Regions from separate parts of the Hydrogenophaga crocea genome, predicted to be linked through region 2. Evidence: riboswitches for the same ligand, from Rfam matches in the RefSeq annotation. Region 2 holds a riboswitch; the other holds the start of a gene.

Region 1 (5,343 bases), 310 kb from region 2:
CTCGGGGTAAGCCGCGACCTCGATGTGGAAGTCCTCGCCGGTCTCGGCGCGGATGAAGGCCACGAGATCGCTCGCGTACTGGAACTCACCGCCCAGGCCGTAGCCGCTGGGCAGGTCGCCGCGCAGCGCCACCAGGCGCTTCACGCCCATGGCCTTGAGCTGCGCGAGCTGCGCGCGCACCGAGGCGCGCGTGGCGCCGATGCACGAGAAGTGCGAGGCCGCGTCCACGCCCTCGGCGAGGATCTCGCGCACGGTGCCGAAGGTGCCCTCTTGCGTCGAACCGCCCGCGCCATAGGTGACGGAGCAGAACAGCGGCTGGCGCACATAGAGCTGCTGGCGCACGGCGCGCAGCTTCTCGGCGCCTTCGGGCGTCTTGGGCGGGAAGAACTCGAAACTGATGGGCAGGTTCATGCCGGTTTCCGAATGAAGACGAAGAACTCGCGGTTGCCATCGCCACCGGCGATGGCGCTGTCGAAATAGTCGAGCAGCTGCAGGCCCAGGCCTTGCAGCGCGTCGGTGATGCGCGTGCGCACGCGGGCGTGGCTGGCCGCGTCTTTCACGAGCCCGCCCTTGCCGATGTCGCCAGGCTGCAGCTCGAACTGCGGCTTGACCAGCACCAGTCCGTGGCCGCCCGCTTTCAGCAGCGGCAGCAGCGCCGGCCACACCAGCGTCTGCGAAATGAACGACAGGTCGCCCACGATCAGGTCGAACGGCGGCTCGGCGCCGGCCGCGCGCAGTGCGTCGGCGTCGAGCTCGCGCGCGTTCGTGTGTTCGAGCGCGATCACGCGCGGGTCGCTGCGCAGGCGCGCATGCAGCTGGCCGCTGCCCACGTCCACGCCCACCACCTGCGCGGCACCGCGCTGCAGCAGGCAGTCGGTGAAGCCGCCGGTGCTCTGGCCCACGTCGAGCGCGCGCAGGCCCTGTACCGCAAAGCCCGTGTGCGCAAGCGCGCCTTCGAGCTTCAAGCCGCCGCGCGACACGTAGCGCGCCTCGGCGGCGTCGGACAGTTCCAGCTCGGCCAGCGGAGACAGCACCTCGCCGTTCTTGGCGACGGGCCTCCAGGCCTGCCCCGCCCCGAGCCGCCAGCGCACGCCCGCGGCGATCAGCCGCTGGGCCTGCGAGCGCGACGCCGCGAGTCCGCGCTCGACCAGCAACTGGTCGGCACGCACGGCCGCGATCAATAGCGGTACGTGTCGGGCTTGTAGGGGCCTTGCTTGGGCACGCCGATGTAGGCGGCCTGATCGTCGGTCAGCTCGGTGAGCATGGCGCCGACCTTCTTCAGGTGCAGGCGGGCCACCTTCTCGTCGAGGTGCTTGGGCAGCACGTAGACCTTGCCGATGTCGTAGGCCTCCTTGTGGGCGAACAGCTCGATCTGCGCGATGGTCTGGTTCGCGAAGCTCGAGGACATCACGAAGCTCGGGTGGCCGGTGCCGCAGCCCAGGTTCACCAGGCGGCCCTTGGCGAGCAGGATGATCTTCTTGCCGTCGGGGAAGATCACGTGGTCGACCTGCGGCTTGATCTCTTCCCACTGGCACTTCTCTTCGAGCTGCGCCACCTGGATCTCGTTGTCGAAGTGACCGATGTTGCAGACGATGGCCTGGTCTTTCATGGCGGCCATGTGCGCGTAGGTGATGACGTCGCGGTTGCCGGTGGTGGTCACGAAGATGTCGGCCTTGTCGGCGGCGTACTCCATGGTCACGACCTTGTAGCCTTCCATCGCGGCCTGCAGGGCGTTGATGGGGTCGATCTCGGTCACCCAAACCTGGGCCGACAGCGCGCGCAGCGCCTGGGCCGAGCCCTTGCCCACGTCGCCGTAGCCGCAGACCACGGCGACCTTGCCGGCGATCATCACGTCGGTGGCGCGCTTGATGCCGTCGACCAGCGACTCGCGGCAGCCGTAGAGGTTGTCGAACTTGCTCTTGGTGACCGAGTCGTTGACGTTGATGGCGCGGAACATCAGCGTGCCCTTGGCCGACATTTCCTTCAGGCGGTGCACGCCCGTGGTGGTCTCTTCGGTCACGCCGATGATCTCGGCGCTCTTGCGGCTGTACCAGGTGCTGTCTTGCGCGAGCTTGGCCTTGATAGCCGCGAACAGGATGCGCTCTTCTTCGCTGCCGGGGTTGGCCAGCACCGAGGGATCCTTCTCGGCGCGCTTGCCCAGGTGCATGAGCAGCGTGGCGTCACCGCCGTCGTCGAGGATCATGTTGGGGCCTTCGCCCGGCGTGCCCTTGGGGCCGAAATCGAAGATGCGGTGGGTGTAGTCCCAGTAGTCGACCAGGGTCTCGCCCTTGATGGCGAACACCGGCGTGCCGTTGGCCGCGATGGCGGCGGCGGCGTGGTCCTGGGTGGAGAAGATGTTGCACGAGGCCCAGCGCACGTCGGCGCCCAGCGCCTGCAGCGTCTCGATGAGCACCGCGGTCTGGATGGTCATGTGCAGCGAACCGGTGATGCGCGCGCCCTTGAGGGGCTGCTTCTCCGCGTATTCCTCGCGGATGGCCATGAGGCCGGGCATCTCGGTTTCGGCGATGCGGATCTCTTTGCGGCCCCAATCGGCCAGGTTGATGTCGGCAATGGCGCTATCGGCGCTGACGGGGTTCACTCGTGCATTCATGTGGCGCTCCTGTGAGGTGGAAGCACGGCACGGCGGGGGCGGATGAAAAAGCCCATCACACGTGCAGTGGATGAGCGTCGTTGCAAACAGGGGTCCGAGCCTCACGCCCGCGGCCCGCTCGGTGCGGGTGGGGCGCTGCAACGCTCCTCGGATGGGGCGGAATTCTATCCAAGCCGCCGCCGCACGGGTGCAACAGATCGCACACAGGCGACGGGCGCGAGGGGGTATGGCGCGCTGTGCGACACTGCCGCCCCCATGCAGCCCACCCCCCTGGCCCACTGGCCCCTGGCCGAGCGCGCGCGCATCCACGGCGTGCTCACCGACATCGACGACACGCTCACGGCCGACGGCGCGCTCGCGCCAGAGGCCGAGGCCGCGCTGCAGCGCCTGCGCGCCGCCGGGCTGCCGGTGTTCGCGGTCACGGGCCGCCCCGCGGGCTGGAGCGAGCCCTTCGCCCTGGCCTGGCCGATCGACGCCATCGTGGCCGAGAACGGCGCCGTGGCGCTGTGGAACGACAAGGGCCGGCTGCACAAGACCTATGCGCAGGACGCGGCCACCCGCCGGCAGAACGCCGAGCGGCTGCAGGCCGCGGCCGCGCGTGTGCTCGCCGAGCTGCCGCACGCGCGCCTGGCCACCGACAGCGCGGGCCGCGAGACCGACATCGCGATCGACCACAGCGAGCACGCCCACCTGGGCGAGGCCGACATCGCGCGCGTGGTCGCCATCCTGCGTGGCCTGGGGCTCACGGCCACCGTGAGCTCCATCCACATCAACGCCTGGATCGGCGCGCACGACAAGCTCAGCGGCGCGCGCTGGATCGTGCGCGAGCGCCTGGGCCGATCGCTCGACGACGAGATCGCGCACTGGGTGTACGTGGGCGACTCCACCAACGACGCCGTCATGTTCGCGCGCTTCCCGCACAGCGTGGGCGTGGCCAACGTGGCGCGCTTCTGGCCGCAACTCAGCCACCACCCGCGCCACGTGGCACCGCGCGAACGCGGCGCGGGCTTCGCCGACGTGGTGGACGCCGTGCTCGCCGCGCAGGCCGCGCCATGAGCGAGCACCCGCTGCCGGCGCGGGGCCTGCCCGCCGCGCCGCCCGCGCACGCGCGCCTGGGCCTCACCGCCGTCTTCGGCGCCACCTTCTTCGAGCTCGTGGGCTACTTCATGCTCACGCCCCTGCTGCTGCTGCGTCTCAAGGACGGCGGCGTGTCCACCGCGCTCGCGGGCGTGTTCGCGGCCAGCGGCTGGCTCGGCATCCTGCTCATGGTGCCCTTTGCCTCGGCCGTCACGCAGCGCCTGGGCCGCCGGCCCACGCTGTGGCTGTCGGCGCTGATCCCCACCGTGGCCACCATCGGCTTCGCGCTGTCGGACGCCCTGCCGCTGTGGTTCGCGCTCAAGATCGCCGCGGGCATGGCCTCGGGCCTGCGCTGGGTGCTGGCCGAGGCCCTGGTGGCCGAGTTCGCGCCACCCGCGCAGCGCGGCCGCTACGTGGGCCTGTTCGAAACCCTGGTGGGCATCACCTTCGTGCTCGGGCCGCTGGTGCTGGCCTGGGTCGGCCCGCAGAGCGAGGCCGCGGTGTGGGCCGCGTTCGGCTTCATGGCGGTGGGCCTGGGCTGGAGCCTGCTCACGCCCCGCGTGCCGCCCGCGGCCGACGCGCACGAGGCCCGCGTGGGCCTGCGTGGCGTGTGGCACGCGCTCGCCGCGCACCCGCTGATCATGACCGTGGGCTTCGTGGGCGGCTTCTTCGAGAGCGGGCTCACGTCCATCCTGCCGCTCTACGGCCTGGCCCTGGGCCTGGGCGCGGTGGCGGCCGCGCTGCTGGTGTCGGCCAGCGGCCTGGGCAGCGCGCTCATGATGCTGCCCGCGGGCGTGCTGGCCGACCGCATGGCGCACCACCCCAAGGCCCGCTGGGGCGACGCGCGCAGCACGCGCCTCACGCTCATGCGCGTGTGCGCGGCCATCACGCTCGGCGGCACGCTGCTCATTCCTTTCGTGGCCGGCACGCCTTGGCTCGCCGCGCCCGTGGCCTTCGTGTGGGGCGGCGCGGGCGGCTGCCTCTACACGCTCGCCATGATCGACATCGGCTCGCGCGAGCAGGGCATCACCCTGGTCAACAGCACCGCGGTGCTGGTGATGAGCTATACCCTGGGCGGCGTGCTCGCACCGGCCCTGGGCGGCGCGGCGCTGCAGTGGTCGCCCACGCTGGGTTTTCCGGCGCTGCTGGTGGGGGTGGCGGCGCTCGGGGTATGGTTGCTGCGGCGCCGGGAACCCTGAGCGGCGGGGCGGCGTCCCACGTCCATTCACACGAGGACACCGCCCATGGCCATTCCCTGGATCGCCGCGCTCAAGATCATCCCCTGGGGTGACGTGATCGAGCACGCCCCCAAGGTGCTCAACGCCGCGCGCAAGCTGCTCGACAAGAACAAGGCCCCGGCCACGCCGGTGCCTGCGGGCCCGCCGCTCGACCCGGCCGCCGAACCCCCGACCCTGGGCGAGCTGCGCAACCGCCTGATCGAGGCGCGCCAGCTCATCGACCAGCAGGCCGCCGTTCAACAGCAAATGGCGCAGACGCTGAGCGAGCTCGCCGAGCAGAACGCACGCCTGGTGGAGGCGGTGCAGCTGCTGCGGGTGCGCACGCGGGTGTTGATCGCGGCGGTGGGGGTGTTGGCGGTGGGGGCGGCGTTGCTTCTATCAAGATAGCAACAAGATTCGATTTCATGCGGGCTCTGA
Region 2 (5,343 bases):
CCCTGCGGCGCGACGAAGTCGGCCAGGCAGCGGCTCGGGCGCATCACGCCGTCCACCTCCTGCTTCTCGGTCTGCTGGCGCAGGCCGTGCCAGACCAGCGCCGGGCGCTCGCGCGACTCGTCGGCGTAGAGCGCGATGTCGTCGCTGTTCACGCTGTTGGCCGGGTACAGGCCGATCACCGCGTTGGCCTGCAGCCAGCGGCCGTCGATCAGGCGCTGCAGCATGCGCTTGCCGTCGCTGAACACGCGGCGCGCCTCTTCGCCCACGATCTCGTCCTTGAGGATCTCGGGGAAGGGGCCGGCGAGGTCCCAGGTCTGGAAGAACGGGCCCCAGTCGATGTATTTCGCGAGCTCGGCGAGGTCCACGTTCTTGAACACGCGGCGGCCGATGAACTTGGGCGCGGGCGGCGCGTAGCCGGCCCAGGCGATCGGCGTGCGGTTGGCGCGCGCCTTCTCGAGCGGCCACAGCGGCACCTGCTTCTTGTTGGCGTGCTGCTGGCGCACCCGCTCGTAGTCGGCGTTGACCTCGGCGATGTAGGCCGCGGCCTGCTCGGACAGCAGGCCCTGCGCCACGCTCACGCTGCGCGAGGCGTCGGGCACGTAGACCACCGGGCCTTCGTAGTGCGGCGCGATCTTCACCGCGGTGTGCACGCGGCTGGTGGTGGCGCCGCCGATCAGCAGCGGGATCTTGCGCACGCGGAAGTGCTCGTCCTTCTGCATCTCGCTGGCCACGTACTGCATCTCTTCGAGGCTGGGCGTGATCAGGCCCGACAGGCCCACGATGTCCGCACCCTCGACCTTGGCCTTGGCCAGGATCTCGTGGCACGGGACCATCACGCCCATGTTCACCACCTCGAAGTTGTTGCACTGGAGCACGACGGTGACGATGTTCTTGCCGATGTCGTGCACGTCGCCCTTGACGGTGGCGATGACGATCTTGCCCTTGCTGCGCACGTCGCCGCCCGCGGCCTCCGTGCGCTTCTTCTCTTCTTCGATGTAGGGCAGCAGGTGGGCCACGGCCTGCTTCATCACGCGCGCGCTCTTGACCACCTGCGGCAGGAACATCTTGCCCTGGCCGAACAGGTCGCCCACCACGTTCATGCCGTCCATGAGCGGGCCTTCGATGACGTTGAGCGGACGTCCGCCTTCGGCCTCGATCTCGCGCCACATGGCCTCGGTGTCTTCGGTGATGAAGTCGTTGATGCCGCGCACCAGCGCGTGCGACAGGCGCTCGCGCAGCGGCAGCTCGCGCCAGGCGTTCTTCTGCGAATCGTCCTTGGCCGCGCCCTTGGCGGTCTCGGCGATCTCGAGCAGGCGCTCGGCCGCGTCGGGCCGGCGGTTGAGCACCACGTCTTCCACGCGCTCGCGCAGCACCGGCTCGAGCTCGTCGTACACGCCGACCATGCCGGCGTTGACGATGCCCATGTCCATGCCGGCCTGGATCGCGTGGTACAGGAACACGGTGTGGATGGCCTCGCGCACCGGGTCGTTGCCGCGGAAGGAAAAGCTCACGTTGGACACGCCGCCCGAGACCTTGGCGCCCGGCAGGTTGCGCTTGATCCAGCGCGTGGCCTCGATGAAGTCGACCGCGTAGTTGTTGTGCTCCTCGATGCCGGTGGCGATCGCGAAGATGTTGGGGTCGAAGACGATGTCCTCGGGCGGGAAGCCCACCTCGTCGACCAGGATGCGGTAGGCGCGCTCGCAGATCTCGATCTTGCGTTCGTAGGTGTCGGCCTGGCCCTTCTCGTCGAAGGCCATCACCACGGTGGCCGCGCCGTAGCGCTTGATGAGGCGCGCCTGGCGCTTGAATTCCTCTACGCCTTCCTTCATCGAGATCGAGTTCACCACGCCCTTGCCCTGCAGGCAGCGCAGGCCGGCCTCGATCACGCTCCACTTGGAGCTGTCCACCATCACCGGCACGCGCGCGATGTCGGGCTCGCCGGCCATGAGGTTGAGGAAGCGCACCATGGCGGCCTCGCTGTCGAGCATGGCCTCGTCCATGTTCACGTCCACGATCTGCGCGCCGTTCTCCACCTGCTGGCGCGCCACCGCGAGCGCGTCCTCGAAGCGGCCTTCGAGGATCATGCGCGCGAAGGCCTTGGAGCCGGTGACGTTGGTGCGCTCGCCGACGTTGACGAACAGGCTGCCCTCGCCGATGACGAGCGGCTCCAGGCCCGACAGCAGCATGGGGCGCACGGCGGAGGGGGCGGCGGAAACGGAAGACGGAACGGGGTCGGCGGACATGCGGCTCACCAGGGTTGTTTGCAAGAAACCGGTCTGGTGAGCGTCGTTGGGGCTGGTCATGCCCGCTCAAGCCTGACGCCCGATGCCCCGTGGCGGGGACGGGCGCTGCAACGCTCCTTGAGAACCCGCGATTTTAGCGGCTGGTTGTTGGCGGCTGGTGCGGGCCTTGCTACGCGGGAAGCACCATGCCCAGCCCCGCCGACCTGCCCGCCGACCGCCCCGACGCCGCCACCGACTGGCGCGGCCAGGAACTGCTGCTGATGCGCCAGGTGATGGCCCTGGTGGGCCGGAGCCTGGCGCCGGCCGATGTGTTCCACGAGATGCTGCACCTCATGAGCGAGCTGCTCGGGCTCAACCGCGGCCGCCTGGTGCTGGTCGACGACGACCTTGCGCCCGACGGCACGCGCCAGGCGGCGATCCGCCACGCCTACGGCCTCACCGCCGCCGAGCGTGCGCGCGGCCGCTACCGCTGGGGCGAGGGCGTGACCGGGCGCGTGCTTTCCAGCGGCCTGCCCGCCATCGTGCAGGACGTGGACGCCGAGCCGCTGTTCCTGTTCCGCAGCGTGCGGCGCGCGCAGCTGCCGCCCCAGACCGTGGCCTTCATCGCACTGCCCGTGGCGGTGCGCGGCGCCACCGTGGGCGTGCTGGCCTGCCACCGCATCCGCAGCCGCCAGCGCCACCTCAACGACGACCTTGCGCTGCTGCGCATCCTGGCCACGCTCGCGGGGCAGCTGCTCGAGCTCGAGCAACTCGTGGCCGAGCAGACGCGCCAGCTGCAGGCCCGCAACGCCGCGCTCGAGCGCGCGCTCGACAGCGCGGCCGCGCGCTACGGCCTCATCGGCCGCTCGCCGCCGCTGCTGCAGGCCCTGGCCGAGCTCGAACGCGTGTCGCAGTCGCAGGCCACGGTGCTGCTGCTGGGCGAATCGGGCTCGGGCAAGGAGCTGTTCGCGCGCGCGGTGCACCTGGCGAGCCCGCGGCGCGACCAGCCCTTCATCAAGGTCAACTGCGCGGCCATTCCCGAGTCGCTGTTCGAGTCGGAGCTGTTCGGCCACGAGCGCGGCGCCTTCACCGGCGCGGCCGGCGCGCGCGCGGGCTGGTTCGAGCAGGCCCACCAGGGCACGCTGTTCCTCGACGAGATCGGCGAGCTGCCGCTGGCGCTGCAGAGCAAGCTGCTGCGCACGCTGCAGGAAGGCACGCTGGTGCGACTGGGCGGCAGCCGCGAGGTGCGCGTGGACGTGCGCCTGGTGGCCGCCACGCACCGCGACCTCGCGCGCGACGTGCAGGCCGGCCGCTTCCGCCAGGACCTGTACTACCGGCTCAACGTGGTGCCGATCCGCCTGCCCAGCCTGCGCGAGCGGCGCGAAGACATCCGCGCCATCGCGCTGCACTTCGTGAGCCGCGCCAACCAGGCGCACCAGCGCAACGTGCACCTGGCGGCCGACGCGCTGGCCGCGCTCGAGGCCCACGACTGGCCGGGCAACATCCGCGAGCTGGGCAACCTGATCGAGCGCGTGGTGCTGCTGGCCGAAGACCCGCTGGTGGGCGCGGCCGCGCTGCGCCGCTTCATGCCCGAGCACGAGCGCGCGGCGGCGCGACCCGCGAGCGGCCCGCTGCCGGCCAGCGAAGCGCCGCTGGTGCGCGAGTACCAGAGCGCGCAGTCGCACAGCGTGCAGGCGCTGCGCGACGCGCTCGCGCGCCACCATGGCAACCAGACGCGCGCGGCGCAAAGCCTGGGCCTCACGCTGCGCCAGTTCAGCTACCGGCTGCGCAAGGCGCAGCTGCGCTGAGCGGCCCGGGCCGCCTCGCATTGTGTGAACACATTGTCGACACAGTGGCGTTGCACAGGCCCCGGCACGGAACGGCTACCTGTGCGCAAGCCGTTGATTTGAATCATCTTTTCGCTCATCGAGCGGCTTGGCACGGGCATTGCGCTGTGCAGGTCCGGACATCCCTTCCGGCCCTTCAACCTCGCGAGGTCTCCATGAGCATCGAAGCCACCCTGATCGCCCCCGAGCAACTGCAAACCCTGCAAGCCAGCGACCCCGTGGTCGTCATCGACACACGCGACCCCGAGGCCTACGCGGCCGGTCACATCCCCGGCGCGGTCAACCTGCGCGAGATCTTCACCTACCTCGCCACCTCCACGCCCGAGGGCCTGGAAGCGCTCAAGAGCAGCTTTGCCGCCGCGCTCGGCGCCGTGGGCCTGTCGGGCGCCGAGACCGCGGTGTTCTACGAGGACGCGATGAACAGCGGCTACGGCCAGTCGTGCCGCGGCTACTACCTGCTCACCTGGCTGGGCTACCCCAAGGTCAAGGTGCTCAACGGCGGCTTCAGCGCCTGGAAGGCCGCCGGCCTGCCGGTGAGCACCGAAGCCGCCACGCCGGTGCCCGCCACCTTCCCCACGCTCGCCACCACCGACGTGATGCTCACCCAGGCCGATGTGGAAAAGGCCCTGGGCACGGACGTGGTGCTGCTCGACGTGCGCGATGTGGACGAGTGGATCGGCGAAAGCTCCAGCCCCTACGGCCGCGACTTCGCGCCGCGCAAGGGCCGCCTGCCGGGCGCGAAATGGGTCGAGTGGTACCGCTTCATGAAGCCCTCGCCGCAGGGCCCGGTGTTCAAGACGCCCGACGAGGTCAAGGCCGAACTCGCCACCGTGGGCGTGGGCACCGACGACACCATCTACCTCTACTGCTTCAAGGGCGCGCGCGCGTCCAACACCTTCCTCGCGCTCAAGCAGGCCGGCTTCGCCGACGTGCGCATGTACTTCGGCTCGTGGAACGAGTGGTCGCGCGACCCCGCGCTGCCCATCGAAACCGGCCTGCCGATCAAGGCGGCCAAGCCCGCCCTGGCGCTGGCCGCCTGATCCCAGCGCTTCGCTCGCCGCCTGATCCCCCGTTTTTTTTTCAATCCCCACGGAGACACCATGTCCACCACCGCCACCGCCGAACCCACCACCGTCAAGGCCCACCTGCGTCCCATCGACGCCGCCGGCCTGGCGGCCTTCGCCGCCAAGGGCAAGGCCAACCCGGGCAGCCGCGGCACCAACAAGGTCCACACCGTCATGGAGGGCCAGTACCGCTCGCTCAGCTACGTGGGC

The links. Region 2 has a riboswitch for S-adenosylhomocysteine ahead of metH (methionine synthase). Riboswitches for the same ligand answer to the same signal wherever they lie in the genome.
Region 1: another riboswitch for S-adenosylhomocysteine. It lies ahead of ahcY (adenosylhomocysteinase); the one in region 2 lies ahead of metH (methionine synthase).

The regions. Positions count from the first base shown of each region.
Region 1 is NZ_CP049989.1:4,075,695-4,081,037, reverse strand. It holds gene metF (methylenetetrahydrofolate reductase [NAD(P)H]) at 1-411, opposite strand, end outside; gene G9Q37_RS19355 (TlyA family RNA methyltransferase) at 408-1,169, opposite strand; gene ahcY (adenosylhomocysteinase) at 1,178-2,611, opposite strand; S-adenosyl-L-homocysteine riboswitch at 2,677-2,766, opposite strand; gene G9Q37_RS19345 (HAD-IIB family hydrolase) at 2,867-3,667, shown strand; gene G9Q37_RS19340 (MFS transporter) at 3,664-4,887, shown strand; gene G9Q37_RS19335 (hypothetical protein) at 4,933-5,313, shown strand.
Region 2 is NZ_CP049989.1:3,765,149-3,770,491, reverse strand. It holds gene metH (methionine synthase) at 1-2,186, opposite strand, end outside; S-adenosyl-L-homocysteine riboswitch at 2,275-2,368, opposite strand; gene G9Q37_RS17850 (sigma 54-interacting transcriptional regulator) at 2,429-4,030, shown strand; gene G9Q37_RS17845 (sulfurtransferase) at 4,225-5,109, shown strand; gene G9Q37_RS17840 (OsmC family protein) at 5,170-5,343, shown strand, end outside.